4 regions of the Blautia sp. MCC283 genome follow, and region 2 is predicted to be linked to each of the others. Evidence: riboswitches for the same ligand, from Rfam matches in the RefSeq annotation. Region 2 holds a riboswitch; each other region holds the start of a gene.
What was found. A riboswitch is a leader RNA that binds a small molecule or an ion and turns the genes downstream of it on or off. The one in region 2 is predicted to bind cobalamin.
Positions count from the first base shown of each region.

Region 1 (3,500 bases), on a different contig from region 2:
TACATTGCGTCCATCACAAAAGGTGATGTTACACTTGGCGAGTTTACAAACGGAAAATACAGCGGATGGATGTATACATTAAACGGCTCTTATCCGGATCTTGGAGTTTCCGAGCAGGAAGTAAAGAACAATGACCAGATCGTTCTTCATTACACAGACTACTATCCGGAAGAAGAGAATCATGTCTGGGAGACAGCATGGACATTTGACAAAAACGCCCACTGGCATGAATGTGCAAATTCCAAAAACGAAAATTCCTGGTGCAACATCTCCAGCAATGAGAGAAAGAACGGATATGCAGCACATACCTATGACAAAGGTAAAGTAACAAAAGCAGCTACCTGTACAACAGCAGGTGTGAAAACATATACCTGTACAGTCTGCGGCGCAACAAAGACAGTAAGTATCCCGAAGACAAGACATACTTACACCTGGAAAACAACAACAAAAGCAACCGTATTCAAACCGGCAGTACAGACAAAAGTCTGCTCCAAATGCGGTTATAAAACAAAGACAACCAGACCTTACGGCAAAAAACTGACTCCAACCCTGAAACTGAACGCAACAAAGATCACTCTGAAAGTAAATCAGTCCACATCCAGAGTGAAAGTAACAGGACTTGCCAACGGTGATGCTGTAAAGGCATGGGGAACTACCAACAAAAAAATCGTAACTGTAAGCAGCAAAGGTGTGATCAAAGCCGGAAAAACAGCTGGTACAGCAAAAGTTTCCGTAACCTTAAAGAGCGGAAAGAAAGCTTATATCACAGTAACTGTTCAGAAATCTACAGTAAAAACAACAAAGATCACAGGTGTAAAATCTGCCCTTACTCTGAAAAAAGGAGCAAAGACAACCCTGAAACCGGTACGTACACCGTTCACATCCGGTGAGAAGATTACTTACACTTCTTCCAATAAGAACGTGGCAACCGTAAGCAGCACAGGTGTGATCACAGCAAAAAAAGCAGGAACAGCAGTGATCACCGTAAAGAGCGGAAGCAAAAAAGTAACATGCAAGGTAACAGTTAAATAAAGCTGTTATCCCCTGAAAAATAAAAGCGGCATTTTTTCACAGAATGAAATGTGAAAAAATGCCGCTTTTGATCATTTGATCATAAATATTCAACTTTAAAATCAAATTCCTTACAATACTCATCTACTTTGGAACCTTTATAACACCGGATGGTACAGGCACGGTTGATGATCCATGGCCCGATAAAATCGGGATCGTGTCGGATCTCCAGATATTTCATACGGTTACATCCGTGGAATACCCATTTGCCGATATAATGGATATTTGTGGGAAGACAGACATAAGTAAGATTCATACACTTAAAAAATGCGCTTTCGTCCAAAAATTCCAGGGACTGGGGAAGATGAAGTTCTTCTATGGCACAAAAATAAAAAGCCTCTTTTCCGATACGTTTCAGACCTTCCGGGAAATCCACGGAACGGAGATTTTTACAGCGGTAAAAAGCACGGTCCTCGATGAGGGTAAGTGCGGAAGACAGCTGAAGGGATTCCAGGGAGGTACACTGTGAAAAAGCTTCGGAGCGGATCCGGGAAATCTGTGAATCATGGGGAAAGATCACACATCCAAGCTTTCGGTTCTCCTGAAAGGCGGCTCTCGGGATAGAAGAAAGTGCCTGAGGAAGAATGACTTTTTTCAGGGAATTACATTGAGAAAATACGTTGGATCCCATATTTTCCACCTGGGTGGGAAGCAATACTTCTTTCAGAAGAGTGCAGCCCTGAAAGGTTCTGGCGCCGATATTTTTAAGCGTGTCCGGAAAACAGACAGAGGAGATCTTGGTCTTTTTCTGAAAAGCTTCCGACGCGATATATTCAATTGGCGCAGGGATCTTTACATTTGAGGAAAGATAGTTTCTTGCGTTGTTTTTGGAAATGACACGACTGGATCTGTAATAAGTACCTGACATAAAAAAGTCTCCTTTAACATAAAAAAAGACACCGCATCACAGGCAGATACGATGTCAAAAAAGAATTCTCCATTTATTTATCATACGTGTAATAGCCGGCAGTATTTCCAAGCAGATCTCCTGACTTATGCAGTCACGTTTATCCCCTTCTCATACGATAAAGTACAATGGTTCACGGATAAACTAAGCAAATACAGTAGCACGTCTGTTGAGGATTCTCACCTTATTCCCTTTTAATCCGGTTTTCTGCAGGAAAAAACCGGAACTTGAAAACGTCTATATTTAATATTTTTGGGTGTCTGATTATTATATCACAGAAAAAGGACAGATACAATTGTTTTCCGGGTTTTCGTTTGACAGACAAGAGGAAATAAACTATAATTTCAGTATAAAATTTCATAGAAAAGAAAGACGTGCAAACAGGTGTGATTCCTGTACATGTAAGTGCGATGCCGTACAGTCGGCGGGCGGTTTTTCTTTCATGTAAGGTAGAAGCATTGGTTTGCGCATAGGAACATCTATCAGGTAATGGAATCCCCTTGGAAAAGAGGGATTATTTTCCGTTACCTTTTTTGTTGCTTTTTTTGTGCAGAGAAAAGGAGGAAGAATGGAAAGTAAGAGGAAAAAGACGCTGTTTAATGTGATCATGGTAGTACTGATCCTGGTCATTGCCGGATGCGGAGTGATGGCAGTGGGAAATCTGAAAGGATGGTTTGATAAAGGATCGGACAGCGTTCTTATGACAAAGAACGTAAAAGGTGTGGCCAATATTCAGAGAAACGGTGTGGGCTACGGCCTGGAAAAAAATGTGGCATTGAGAGCCGGAGATATTCTTGAGACGAAGAACGGAACCACAGCGGAGCTTTCAGCCGGAGAAAACAATACACTTTCACTTAACGCAAATACGAAACTTACTGCGGAATCCGTAGAAAAAAACAATTTGAAACTTACTGCGGATCAGGGAGAGGTTTTTGCGGATCTTACGGATTCTGTGGGAAAAGCAGAGATCGCTCTTGATGAAAATACGCTTACCTTTGAGACAGGAGTCTTTTCCGTAAGCGCACAGTCCGGAAGCGGCGCTGTGTATGTATTTAAGGATGAAGTGGAACTGGCCGGAGCGGACGGAAAAACCACAACCGTAACAGCCGGCGAAAGTGCTCAGATGACAAAAAGTGAGGACGGAAGCTGGAAAGTAGAAACAAGTAAGATCTCAGCAGGAGCATTAAATGAATATATGATCCAGCAGCTGCTGGGATGCGCAGATAAAGACAGTTTATGTTTTACACCGGAGGAACTTCAGAAAGTTCTGGATGACAGAGCCGCAGAGAAGAAAGCAGCTCTTGAGAAGAGTTTAAATTCTACAAACAAGATTCCGAAGACTTCAGAAAAATCGGATGATAAAAAGTCTGCAGATGGATCTGCGAAACAGAATTCCGATACAACAGACGGAAATACCGCAGACACTGCAGGCAGCGGAGAGAACACAACACAGGAATACACACCGGATGCTTCTCAGGATGAGACGGATTCTTCCGGAGAAGACACCGCAGGCAGTGATGGA
Region 1 is NZ_WQQB01000005.1:8,377-11,876, reverse strand. It holds gene GPK81_RS01420 (DUF4430 domain-containing protein) at 1-1,032, shown strand, start outside; gene GPK81_RS01415 (leucine-rich repeat domain-containing protein) at 1,112-1,939, opposite strand; cobalamin riboswitch at 2,033-2,224, opposite strand; gene GPK81_RS17815 (DUF4430 domain-containing protein) at 2,547-3,500, shown strand, end outside.
Region 1: it holds a riboswitch for cobalamin, as region 2 does, so the genes downstream of both, GPK81_RS01415 (leucine-rich repeat domain-containing protein) here and nikB (nickel ABC transporter permease) in region 2, are expected to answer to the same signal.

Region 2 (3,500 bases):
AAGGGAATTGACAAGATCCTGAAAAAAGTCGGTGAAGAATGTACAGAGATCGTCATTGCCGCCAAAAATCCGGATAAAGAAGAGATCAAGTATGAGATCTCAGATTTTCTCTATCACATGATGGTACTGATGGTGGAAAAAGGTGTCAGCTGGGAAGAGATCACCAGAGAACTGGCAAAAAGATAGAATTAAAAAAAAGACATATACAATTTTGGTTAGGCATGGTATACTTATCGGAACAAAGTGCGGAAATATAAGAAAAAGGGAAAGGGAAACAGCCAATGATCAAAATTGATGACTGGGTGATCGAAAAAGGAGAAAAAGCACAAGGTAAGATTGAGATCACAGGATGCGGCATGGCGATGCCGGCGACTGTGATCTGCGGGGTGGAAGACGGACCGACGATCCTGATCACAGCAGGAGTACACAGCGCCGAGTATGTAGGAATACAGGCGGCGATGGAACTTGCGAAAGAATTTCAGCCGGAGGAACTGAAGGGAAATGTGATCATCATTCCGCTGGTCAATGTCAGTGGATTTGAACATCGTACCATGAGTATGGTCTATGAAGATGGTAAGAATCTGAACCGTGTTTTCCCGGGAGATCCTGAGGGGACAGCTGCAGACCGCATTGCCTATACCATGGTGACGAAACTTTTTTCCATAACGGATTATTATATTGATCTGCACAGCGGAGACGGATATGAGCAGCTTCATCCATATGTTTATTATGTAGGGGTTGTAGATGAAGAGACGGCAGAGAAGTCCTTACATATGGCAAGACATATCGGTGTCAAATATGTGGTCCGCTCTACAACTGCTACAGGTGGTGCCTATAATTATGCTTCTTCTCTTGGAATTCCAAGCATTCTCATCGAGAGGGGCGGACACAGTTACTGGACCTGGGAGGAAGTGGAACAGGACAAAAGAGACGTCCGTCATCTTGTGTTTCATCTTCAGGGGAAGAAATGTCACGGACTGAAACATTACCGTCAGATGCTTCTGGAAAATGTGGTATATGAATATGCACCATATACCGGATGCTGGTATCCATCCAAAAAGCCTGGAGAGTACTTCTTTAAAGGAGAAGACCTGGGTGAACTGAGAGATTACTACGGAAACCTGCTTTATACATCCATTGCAACAGAAAATGGAGTTGTACTTTATCAGACAGCCAGCCTGAATATTATTGAGGACGGACCGATGATCGCCTATGCAGCGATCACAGAGACGCTGACCTGATATTCGCAGAGCTTTTCCACCAAAAATTGTTTTATTCAATTCCTATAGAAACGATAAGAAAACCGGATTTTACCGTTTGTTGTTCTATTTGTAAAAACAAACGCGTAAAATCCGTATTTTTTTGACAAATCGGATAAACTCAGTTGTTAAATACCTAACGGGGTATATGTACAATTCAAACAGCTTTGACAAAATTGATAAATATTCTAAAAATACAACATTTTTCTATGGACAACAGCAATAGATTTATCATATAATAAATCCGTAATTTAACAGCATTTGCTGATTTTTACATCAGTCGTTGCAAGTTCCGAGAGGATTAATAGGGAAACCGGTGTAAATCCGGTACGATCCCGTCACTGTAATGGGGAATCCTCAGATAAAATACCACTGGCCGGGTGCGTGAGAAATAGGGCCGGGAAGGTGTCTGAGGGTGAGGAGCCTGAGTCAGGAGACCTGCTTGTAATTGTTTTAAGATGATTCTTACGGAAGATAGGAAGCAAGTTTTTTTGTGTGTGCCCGTATTTCGTCACGGGCTTTTTTCGTGCGTATTTCTAAAATTCCATGCATTTTCTGCATATAAAGAATCCCATTATAGTTATTATTATCTTATATAAGTTGAAACGGCTATGCTAAAAATCACATCAAATGAGGAAAGGAGTAAAACGTGACAAAGAAACAAGTAGGAAAAAGATTTCTCCAGATTATCATTGTATTATTTGGAATCAGCTTTTTCACATTTGGACTGACCTACCTGTCACCTGGTGATCCTGCGGAGATCATGTTGACAGAGTGTGGTAATCTTCCAACACCGGAACTTCTGGAACAGACAAGACATGATCTCGGCCTTGACCAGCCATTTCTTGTGCAGTATGGTTCCTGGCTGAAAGGTGTTGTAACAGGAGATATGGGACAGTCCTATTCTTTCAAAATGCCGGTAACGGATAAACTGGTATCCTGTTTCTGGCCGACGCTGAGGATGTCGTTGCTGGCACTTCTGATGATGGTCATTATTTCCATACCGCTTGGAATACTGGCCGCTGTATATCAGAACAAATTCCCGGATTATTTTGTAAGAGGAATTACCTTTGTGGGAGTATCTGTTCCAAGCTTCTGGCTGGGCCTGATCCTTCTCAGCATCTTTGGTGTTCAGCTTCGCTGGATCAATGTTGCCGGAGGCAGTACAGATTTTAAATCCATGATCCTTCCGGCGCTGACACTTGCACTTGCCATGTCTGCAAAGTATACCAGACAGGTAAGAAGTGCAGTACTGGAGGAACTTCACCAGGATTATGTCACAGGTGCAAGAATGCGTGGGATCAAGGAAAGCGTCATTCTCTGGAAACACGTTCTTCCTAATGTAATGCTTCCGCTGGTAACACTGCTGGGGCTTTCCCTTGGAAGTCTTCTGGGAGGTACTGCAGTTGTAGAGATCATTTACAACTGGCCTGGAATGGGAAATATGGCAGTAAAGGCAATTTCCTGTCGTGACTATCCTCTTGTACAGGGCTATGTACTCTGGATCGCGATCCTGTACATGTGCATCAACCTGCTTGTGGATCTGTCCTATACTTATCTCGATCCAAGACTTAAGGAGGATAGATAATTGAAAAAGGTATTACGAACATTCAAAGAAAATAAACAGTTCACTCTTTTCTTTATTCTGGGTCTCGTGGTGATCGGTGTTGCGATCTTTGCACCGCAGCTTTCTCCATATGATCCGTTGGATGCAGTTATGACCGAATCACTGCAGGAGCCAAGCTCCGCTCATCCGTTCGGAACGGATAAGCTTGGACGAGATCTTCTTTCCCGTGTTATCTTCGGAACAAGAACCTCTCTGATCATGACCTTATGTCTGGTTGCGGTGATCTTTGTGATCGGTACATTTTTAGGAGTTATCGCCGGATATTTCGGTGGTGTTGTGGATGCAGTGATCATGCGTATCGCGGATATGATGATCTCATTCCCCGGCCTTGTTCTGGCCATTGCCATTGCCGGTATGCTCGGACCGAATCTGGTCAATGCCGTTATCTCCATTGCGGCTGTAAGCTGGACAAAATATGCCCGCCTTGCAAGAAGTATGGTTTTGAAAGTCAAGAAGAGTCTTTACATAGAGGCAGCTGTGGTAAACGGAACAAAGACCTGGAAAATTCTTCTTGTACACGTTCTTCCCAACATGGTAACCCAGATGGTGGTAACTGCAGCGGCAGATATCGGAACCATGATGCTGGAACTGGCTTCCCTTTCATTCCTGGGATT
Region 2 is NZ_WQQB01000028.1:39,412-42,911, reverse strand. It holds gene hisIE (bifunctional phosphoribosyl-AMP cyclohydrolase/phosphoribosyl-ATP diphosphatase HisIE) at 1-186, shown strand, start outside; gene GPK81_RS09620 (M14 family metallopeptidase) at 282-1,241, shown strand; cobalamin riboswitch at 1,530-1,719, shown strand; gene nikB (nickel ABC transporter permease) at 1,909-2,847, shown strand; gene nikC (nickel transporter permease) at 2,848-3,500, shown strand, end outside.

Region 3 (3,500 bases), on a different contig from region 2:
AACATGTGCGATCATGAAAGGATTTGGCGGTGCAGGCGCTTTCTCCGATGGAAAATATAATATCACCAATCAGTTTGGCGGAACGCTGTATCAGCATATTGGCAAGGATACAGCCACAGAACTGATGGAATATGTAGATAAACTGAATCTGATGCATGGTGGAGAGGGAACCAAGCTTTATTCCACCACAAACAGTGAGATCCGTAAGCTTTGTCTTCAGAACGGCCTGCATCTTCTGGATGCATCTGTCCGCCACCTGGGAACGGATATCAACTATGTAGTACTTCAGAATCTCTATGACAAGATGAAAGCCCATGTAGATTTCTATTTTGACGCGTCCGTTGACAAAGTGGAGAAAACAGAAGACGGCTATGCAGTTGTTGTAGGTGATGAGCGTTACGAGGGAACTTACTGCATCATCTCCGCGGGACGAAGCGGAAGTAAATGGATGGAGACTGTATGTACAGATCTTAAGATCCCCACACTTTCCAACCGTGTGGATATCGGTGTCCGTGTGGAGCTTCCGGCAGAGGTGTTCAGCCGTCTGACCGATGAGCTTTACGAGAGCAAGATCGTTTACAGAACCGAGAAGTTTGAGGATATGGTCCGTACTTTCTGTATGAACCCGAGAGGTGTTGTGGTTAATGAGAACACCAATGGAATCATCACAGTAAACGGCCACAGCTATGAAGATCCTGCAAAACACACCAACAATACAAATTTTGCGCTTCTGGTATCCAAACATTTCTCAGAGCCGTTCCATGACAGCAACGGATATGGTGAGAGCATCGCAAGACTTTCCAACATGCTTGGCGGTGGTGTTATGGTACAGCGTTTCGGAGATCTGATCCGTGGAAGACGAAGCACAAAAGCACGTATTGAGGAGAGCTTCGTAACACCGACTCTTTCCGCAACACCGGGAGACTTAAGCCTTGTTATGCCGAAGCGTATCCTGGATGGAATCATCGAGATGATCTATGCTCTGGATAAGATCGCACCTGGAACAGCAGATGACGATACTCTGCTTTATGGTGTTGAGGTTAAATTCTACAACATGGAAGTTGAGATCGATGAGAATCTGGAAACCTGCCACAAAGGTCTCTTTGTTATCGGAGACTGCAGCGGTGTGACACATTCTCTTTCCCATGCATCCGCCAGCGGTATCTATGTAGCCAGATACCTTGAGCAGGAGTACTTCAGTAAATAATATGAGCGGCCCTTTTCTGCTGTCACAGTGATGGCGGAAAGGGGCTGCTTTTATGTTGTAGGAAATCACTGTACCATAAATAAAAAACATAAATCATATAAAACCATGCATAATGTGCATGAATATTGAAAGGAGTATGTTGAAAATAACTGACAGATGCAGGGGAAGCACCATGATTCGTCCGACAGCAATCTTGACAATTTTGTGATTTTGTGGTAAAAGAATAAGTAACCAGGTAAAATCGAATATGTACAAATGTTATGGCAATAAGGTTGCGTCCAGTCGGATGTGCAAAAGAGAATCCGGTGAGAATCCGGAACGATACCGTCACTGTGAACGGGGAGCTGTTTTTAAATACCACTGGGAAACCGGGAAGGGAAAGCAGTGTGGAACCAAGTCAGGAGAACTGCCTTATTGTGAGATCCAGGATTCGCGGTCTACGAATCTGTATTCTCAATAACAATACAGAACTTCTTTTTATGTGTATTGCGAGAGAATCGTGTGTGAGCAGGCGGCCGCAGAAAGCAGCCGTTTTTTTGTACATATCAGTATTCTGGAAATACATGAAAAGAGGACGATAAGAAATGAAAAGAAAAACAATGTTAGCTCTGATGCTCGCAGTTTCCATGACATGCTCTATGGGTGCAGCTACAACAGCAATGGCAGCAGATGATTCCGCTACAGAAGAGAGCGCAGATGAGAGTACTGAGGCAGCTGATACCACAGAGGCTTCTGATGAAGACCAGAAAGCAGCTGACAATGTAGCAGCTCTGATCGACAAGATCTATGTTCAGGAGAGAACTGACACAACAGATGAGGACTGCAAGGCAGCTAAAGAAGCATGGGATGCTCTGACAGACGCTCAGAAAGAACTGGTAGAGGGCGAGAACGCTGATCCGGATTACTTCGGACGTGACACAGGAGACGCTTCCAAAGACGATCCACGTAACCAGGATGAGATCGGTGAGAACGAGCTTCTGGTAGTAAGCTTTGGTACTTCCTTCAATGACAGCCGTGCAGAGGATGTCAAAGGAATCGAGGATGCTCTTGCAGAAGCTTATCCGGACTGGTCTGTAAGAAGAGCATTTACAGCACAGATCATCATCAACCATGTAGAGGCAAGAGATGATGAAGTGATCGATAACATGCAGCAGGCTCTTGACCGTGCAGTAGAGAATGGTGTTAAGAATCTGGTTGTACAGCCTACTCATCTGATGCATGGTGCTGAGTACGATGAGATGACAGAAGCGATCAATGGCTATAAAGATAAATTCGAGTCTGTAGCTATCGCAGAGCCAATGCTCGGTGAGGTTGGAGACGATGCAACCGTGATCAACGATGACAAGAAAGCCGTTGCTCAGGCAATCACAGATGAGGCTTGCAAAGAAGCCGGATTTGACAGCATGGATGCAGCAGCTGAGGCTGGCACAGCATTCGTATTCATGGGACATGGAACATCTCATACAGCTAACATTACATACGATCAGATGCAGACACAGATGGAAAACCTTGGATTCAAGAACGCATTCATCGGTACTGTAGAGGGTAAACCGGAAGATACAGCCTGCGACAAGGTTATCGAGAAGGTAAAAGAGGCAGGATACAAGAACGTTGTTCTTCGTCCGCTGATGGTTGTTGCCGGAGACCATGCAAACAACGATATGGCCGGTGATGATGAGGATTCCTGGAAGAGCCAGTTTGTAGCATCCGGAAACTTCGAGAATGTTGATACACAGATCGCAGGTCTTGGACGTATCGAGGCTGTTGAGCAGCTTTATGTAGATCATACAAAAGCAGCTATCGACTCCATCGGAAGCACAGATGAGTCCGCAGATTCTGACGCAGCAGCAGATACAGAGGCTGATTCCGCTGAGGATTCCGCAGAATAATAAATATGAAACGATCTGAGTGAGCTCAGATACCTATAAGAAATCCATGTAACTGCCCGGAAAGATCAGGAAGACTGTCTTCCGGGCAGATTGCTGTATCTATGGAAGGGAGAAGATTATTATGAAAAAACGTTATGTAAACTTAATCCTTGCAATGGTAAGTGCATCAGCTATGGCCCTTGGCTCTGTGCCTGCGATGGCTGCAACAGATTCCGCAAAAACCGAATCTGCCAAAAACGATTCCAAAGAGGATGCGGAAGCTTCCAATGAGAAAGAGGCAGATGCAGCCAAGACAGATACCCTGGAAGATGGTGTTTATACAGCAGAGTTTGACACAGACAGCAGTATGTTCCATGTAAATGAGGCCAATGACGAAAAAGGAGAGCTTACGGTCAAAGATGGCA
Region 3 is NZ_WQQB01000004.1:44,545-48,044, forward strand. It holds gene GPK81_RS01100 (NAD(P)/FAD-dependent oxidoreductase) at 1-1,207, shown strand, start outside; cobalamin riboswitch at 1,460-1,635, shown strand; gene GPK81_RS01105 (sirohydrochlorin cobaltochelatase) at 1,792-3,096, shown strand; gene GPK81_RS01110 (hypothetical protein) at 3,218-3,500, shown strand, end outside.
Region 3: it holds a riboswitch for cobalamin, as region 2 does, so the genes downstream of both, GPK81_RS01105 (sirohydrochlorin cobaltochelatase) here and nikB (nickel ABC transporter permease) in region 2, are expected to answer to the same signal.

Region 4 (3,500 bases), on a different contig from region 2:
TGTCTGTTTTCGGGATATCTGCTATATGAAATTTCTCCATGATTCTCCTTTCTCATAACCGGTTGTTTCTGGTGATCTGTCTGCCTCTACGCTTCCAGAACCGCTCCTGTCCGGCTATGTGCTCATGTAGTTTTATTATACCTTACCCCTACTTCGATGTCAACGAAATCCAACATGTGTTTCTAGCTGTTTTTGTGGTTTTTATCGGTTGTTCCCTGTTGATTTTATTTGTTTTTTGTATTTTTATGTTTTTCTCTATTGACTTTGTTTTTCTGCTCTGCCATACTTAGATTTATATAGGAATTCCTTTGTTTTTCAGAAAAAATTTATGCAAAGCGGACATTCGTATTCCGCTCTGTCACATGTTCTCAAACAGTAAAAGAGGTGTATTTTTATGTATCTTTCTGATATGCATACCCACTCCATCGCCAGTGGTCACGGCACGGAATGTACCATCACAAACATGGCACGCGCAGCTGCCGAGAAAGGTCTCCGGCTTCTCGGGATCACTGATCACGGTCCCGGCACTCTGGCAGCCGGAACTTCCTCCTATTTCCGCAGCCTTACCTATTCTCCGAAAAAACATTTCGGAGTAGATCTGCTCTACGGAATCGAACTGAATATTCTGGACCGGAAGGGAACTGTAGATCTGGATCAGGAATTATTATGCAAACTTGATTATGCCATTGCAAGCATGCATACCTGGAACTACCGTCCCGGTACCAGAGACGAGAACACAGAAGCTTTTGTCAATGTCATGAAGAATCCCTGTGTCAAAATCCTCGGTCACAGCGACAACACCCATTATCCGGTAAATTATGATGTTCTTGCCCGAACTGCCAGAGAAACCGGAACAATCTTTGAAATTAACGAAGCTTCCCTGGCTCCATATGGCTACCGTGGTGATACCAGAGAAAACTGTTATGAGATTCTCCGCTGCTGCCGCAAATATCATCTGCCGCTGCTGCTCTCCAGTGACAGTCACGGTCCGGAACACATCGGTGATTTTACCTGTGCTGCTGAATTTGTTCATCAGGCCATGTTCCCGGAACAGCTGATTCTGAACAATCAGCTTCCAAGATTGAAGGTATTTCTGCAGACCAGATGATCTGGTAAAACAGTAAGATCGAATATACATAAAATGTATCCGAATACACATTCATGTTTGACTCACAACCAAAAAAGCCAGCTCGGACACATTTTACCATGTGTCCGAGCTAGCTTATTATTTCGGGTTATATTATATTTTCTTTATTATCATTTCTCATCTGCCTGAGAATTCTCTCTCTGCTTTCTTATCATATCCGCAAGTTCCTGATATTTTCCTGTGATATATCCATAATTCTCTCTTCTGTGAGGAAGTTTACACGCAGTGCAGTCCTTGATTCCGCTTTCCGTAAAATGGAAATTACCACCGCATTTATCTCCCAGTGCATACAGCGGACAATAACAGAACAGGCAGTTAAAATTTTCCGGATCTGCTCCTTTATGGCATGGAAAATACTCGCATTTTTTGTGGCTGAAATAGGAATATTCTTTTCCCTCCCAATATGGTTTCTCCATGGTTCTTATCTCCTCCCGGATCATGCACTCTCTTAATTTTTCCGTAAAAAAAGAGGTAGCGATCCCACCCCGGGGTAGAAATATAATCCGTTCATGAGTGCGCGGAGGGAACGAATGTATCCGGAGTAGTATCGCCTGCCATTTAATCATGTATAATTCATATGAACAGGCGCATTCCATAAAAAAATGCCTACTCTCGTAAAAAAGTAGACAACGTCCCAGGGGTGCGGAGTCCCTGAAATGGTTGTTACACTTTACACGGAAGTTTAACCTCGCCATAACAAGCAGGTTTCCTGGCTCCGGGATCATGGCTCGTCTCTCCTTCTCATACATAGGTACAATGGATTCTGAGATTCGCTCCTCCGTTACAGTGACCGGATCGCTCAGGTTTCTCACCTGATTCCCTTTTCTGCTGGCTTCTGATAATCCATGACTGTCAGATGCCCTCAGCACTTGCTATGTTCAATATGGAATTATACTGACATTATAATAACACCCTGTTAATTATATGTCAATACTGTTTCAGATTTTTTTGATATAAATTCACTGTTTCCTTATAAGAAACAGCCTGGCGGAATATGCCGCCAGGCTGTTCAATATCTTCATCTTAATAAATTTTATATGGTTCGTGATTATACAAGACGTCTTACAGAAACAATCGTTCTGTATGTCGCATCGTTACTGATCTTAATACCATCCTGAGAATTGGATGCATGTACGATCTGTCCATTGCCCATGTAAATAGCCACATGTCCACCATAGCAGATCAGATCTCCTGGCTGGGCATCTGCATAAGATACCTCAGTACCTGCATTCTGCTGCTCATAGGAAGTTCTCGGAAGGCTTACGCCAAAGTTGGCATATACACTCTGTACAAAACCGGAGCAGTCTGCACCATTGGTAAGGCTTGTTCCGCCCCATACGTATGGATTTCCAACAAACTGTGTCGCATAATCTACAACAGAAGAACCTGAGCCACTGTAGGAAGAAGAGCTTCCACTGTCAGAAGAAGTATCTTCGGAAGTATCTCCGCTGTTATCATAATCCTCGTCTGTATTGGCTTCTGCATCGTCTGTGTTGGTATCTTCTGTTTCATCGCCTGTTATGGCATTACCGTCTTCATCATACTGAGTATCATCGTTCTCTCCATCTGCTGTGTCTGTATCTTCATCCACATACTCAGTATCATCTTCAGCAGCGTCCTCGTCTGTATTTACGATCTCATCACCGTTCTCATCATACTGCACATCTTCTTCGCTGTCAGCTTCTTCATCCTGCTGCGCCTGTGCTTCTGCTTCTGCACGGGCCTGTGCTTCTGCCTCTGCCTGTGCTCTTGCAGCTGCTTCTGCTTCTGCCTGACGTCTCGCTTCCTCTTCTGCCGCGATACGCTCTGCCTCCAGACGCTGAAGCTCTGCTGTCTGCTCTGCAAGAAGGTTCGCATAGTCTGTAGCCTGCTGCTGTGCATAAGCGATCTCATTATCATAATCCGCAGATGTGGCACGCTTCTCATCCAGCTGTACCTGCAGATTCTGTGACTCAGCCTCGTACTCCTGCTTCATTCCCTCAAGTTCTGCCTTCTCCTGTGTATACTGAGCTTCCAGGTTGGCAACCTGCTGAATGGTATTGGAATACTTCTCAAGGCTCTTTCTGTCCTGTTCATATGTCTTCTGTGTGTACTCAGCTTTCGTGAGAAGATCTGACAGGTTCTCTGCATTAAGCATCATCTGGAACCATGCATCATCTCCACCTTTCTCATAGAGATACTGAATACGCTTCTTCATTGCCTCATACTGCTTGGTCTTGGCATTCTTAGCCTTCTCAAGGTTCGTCTGGGTAGAAGCAATATCAGCTTCTTTATTAGAGATGTCTCCCTCCAGTGTCTGGATTGAAACCATCACGTTTACAAGATTGGCATCAAGAGTGGAAATTTCGCCTTC
Region 4 is NZ_WQQB01000004.1:60,868-64,367, reverse strand. It holds gene GPK81_RS01180 (glycyl radical protein) at 1-40, opposite strand, end outside; gene GPK81_RS01175 (phosphatase) at 395-1,108, shown strand; gene GPK81_RS01170 (cysteine-rich small domain-containing protein) at 1,258-1,563, opposite strand; cobalamin riboswitch at 1,830-2,032, opposite strand; gene GPK81_RS01165 (C40 family peptidase) at 2,196-3,500, opposite strand, start outside.
Region 4: it holds a riboswitch for cobalamin, as region 2 does, so the genes downstream of both, GPK81_RS01170 (cysteine-rich small domain-containing protein) here and nikB (nickel ABC transporter permease) in region 2, are expected to answer to the same signal.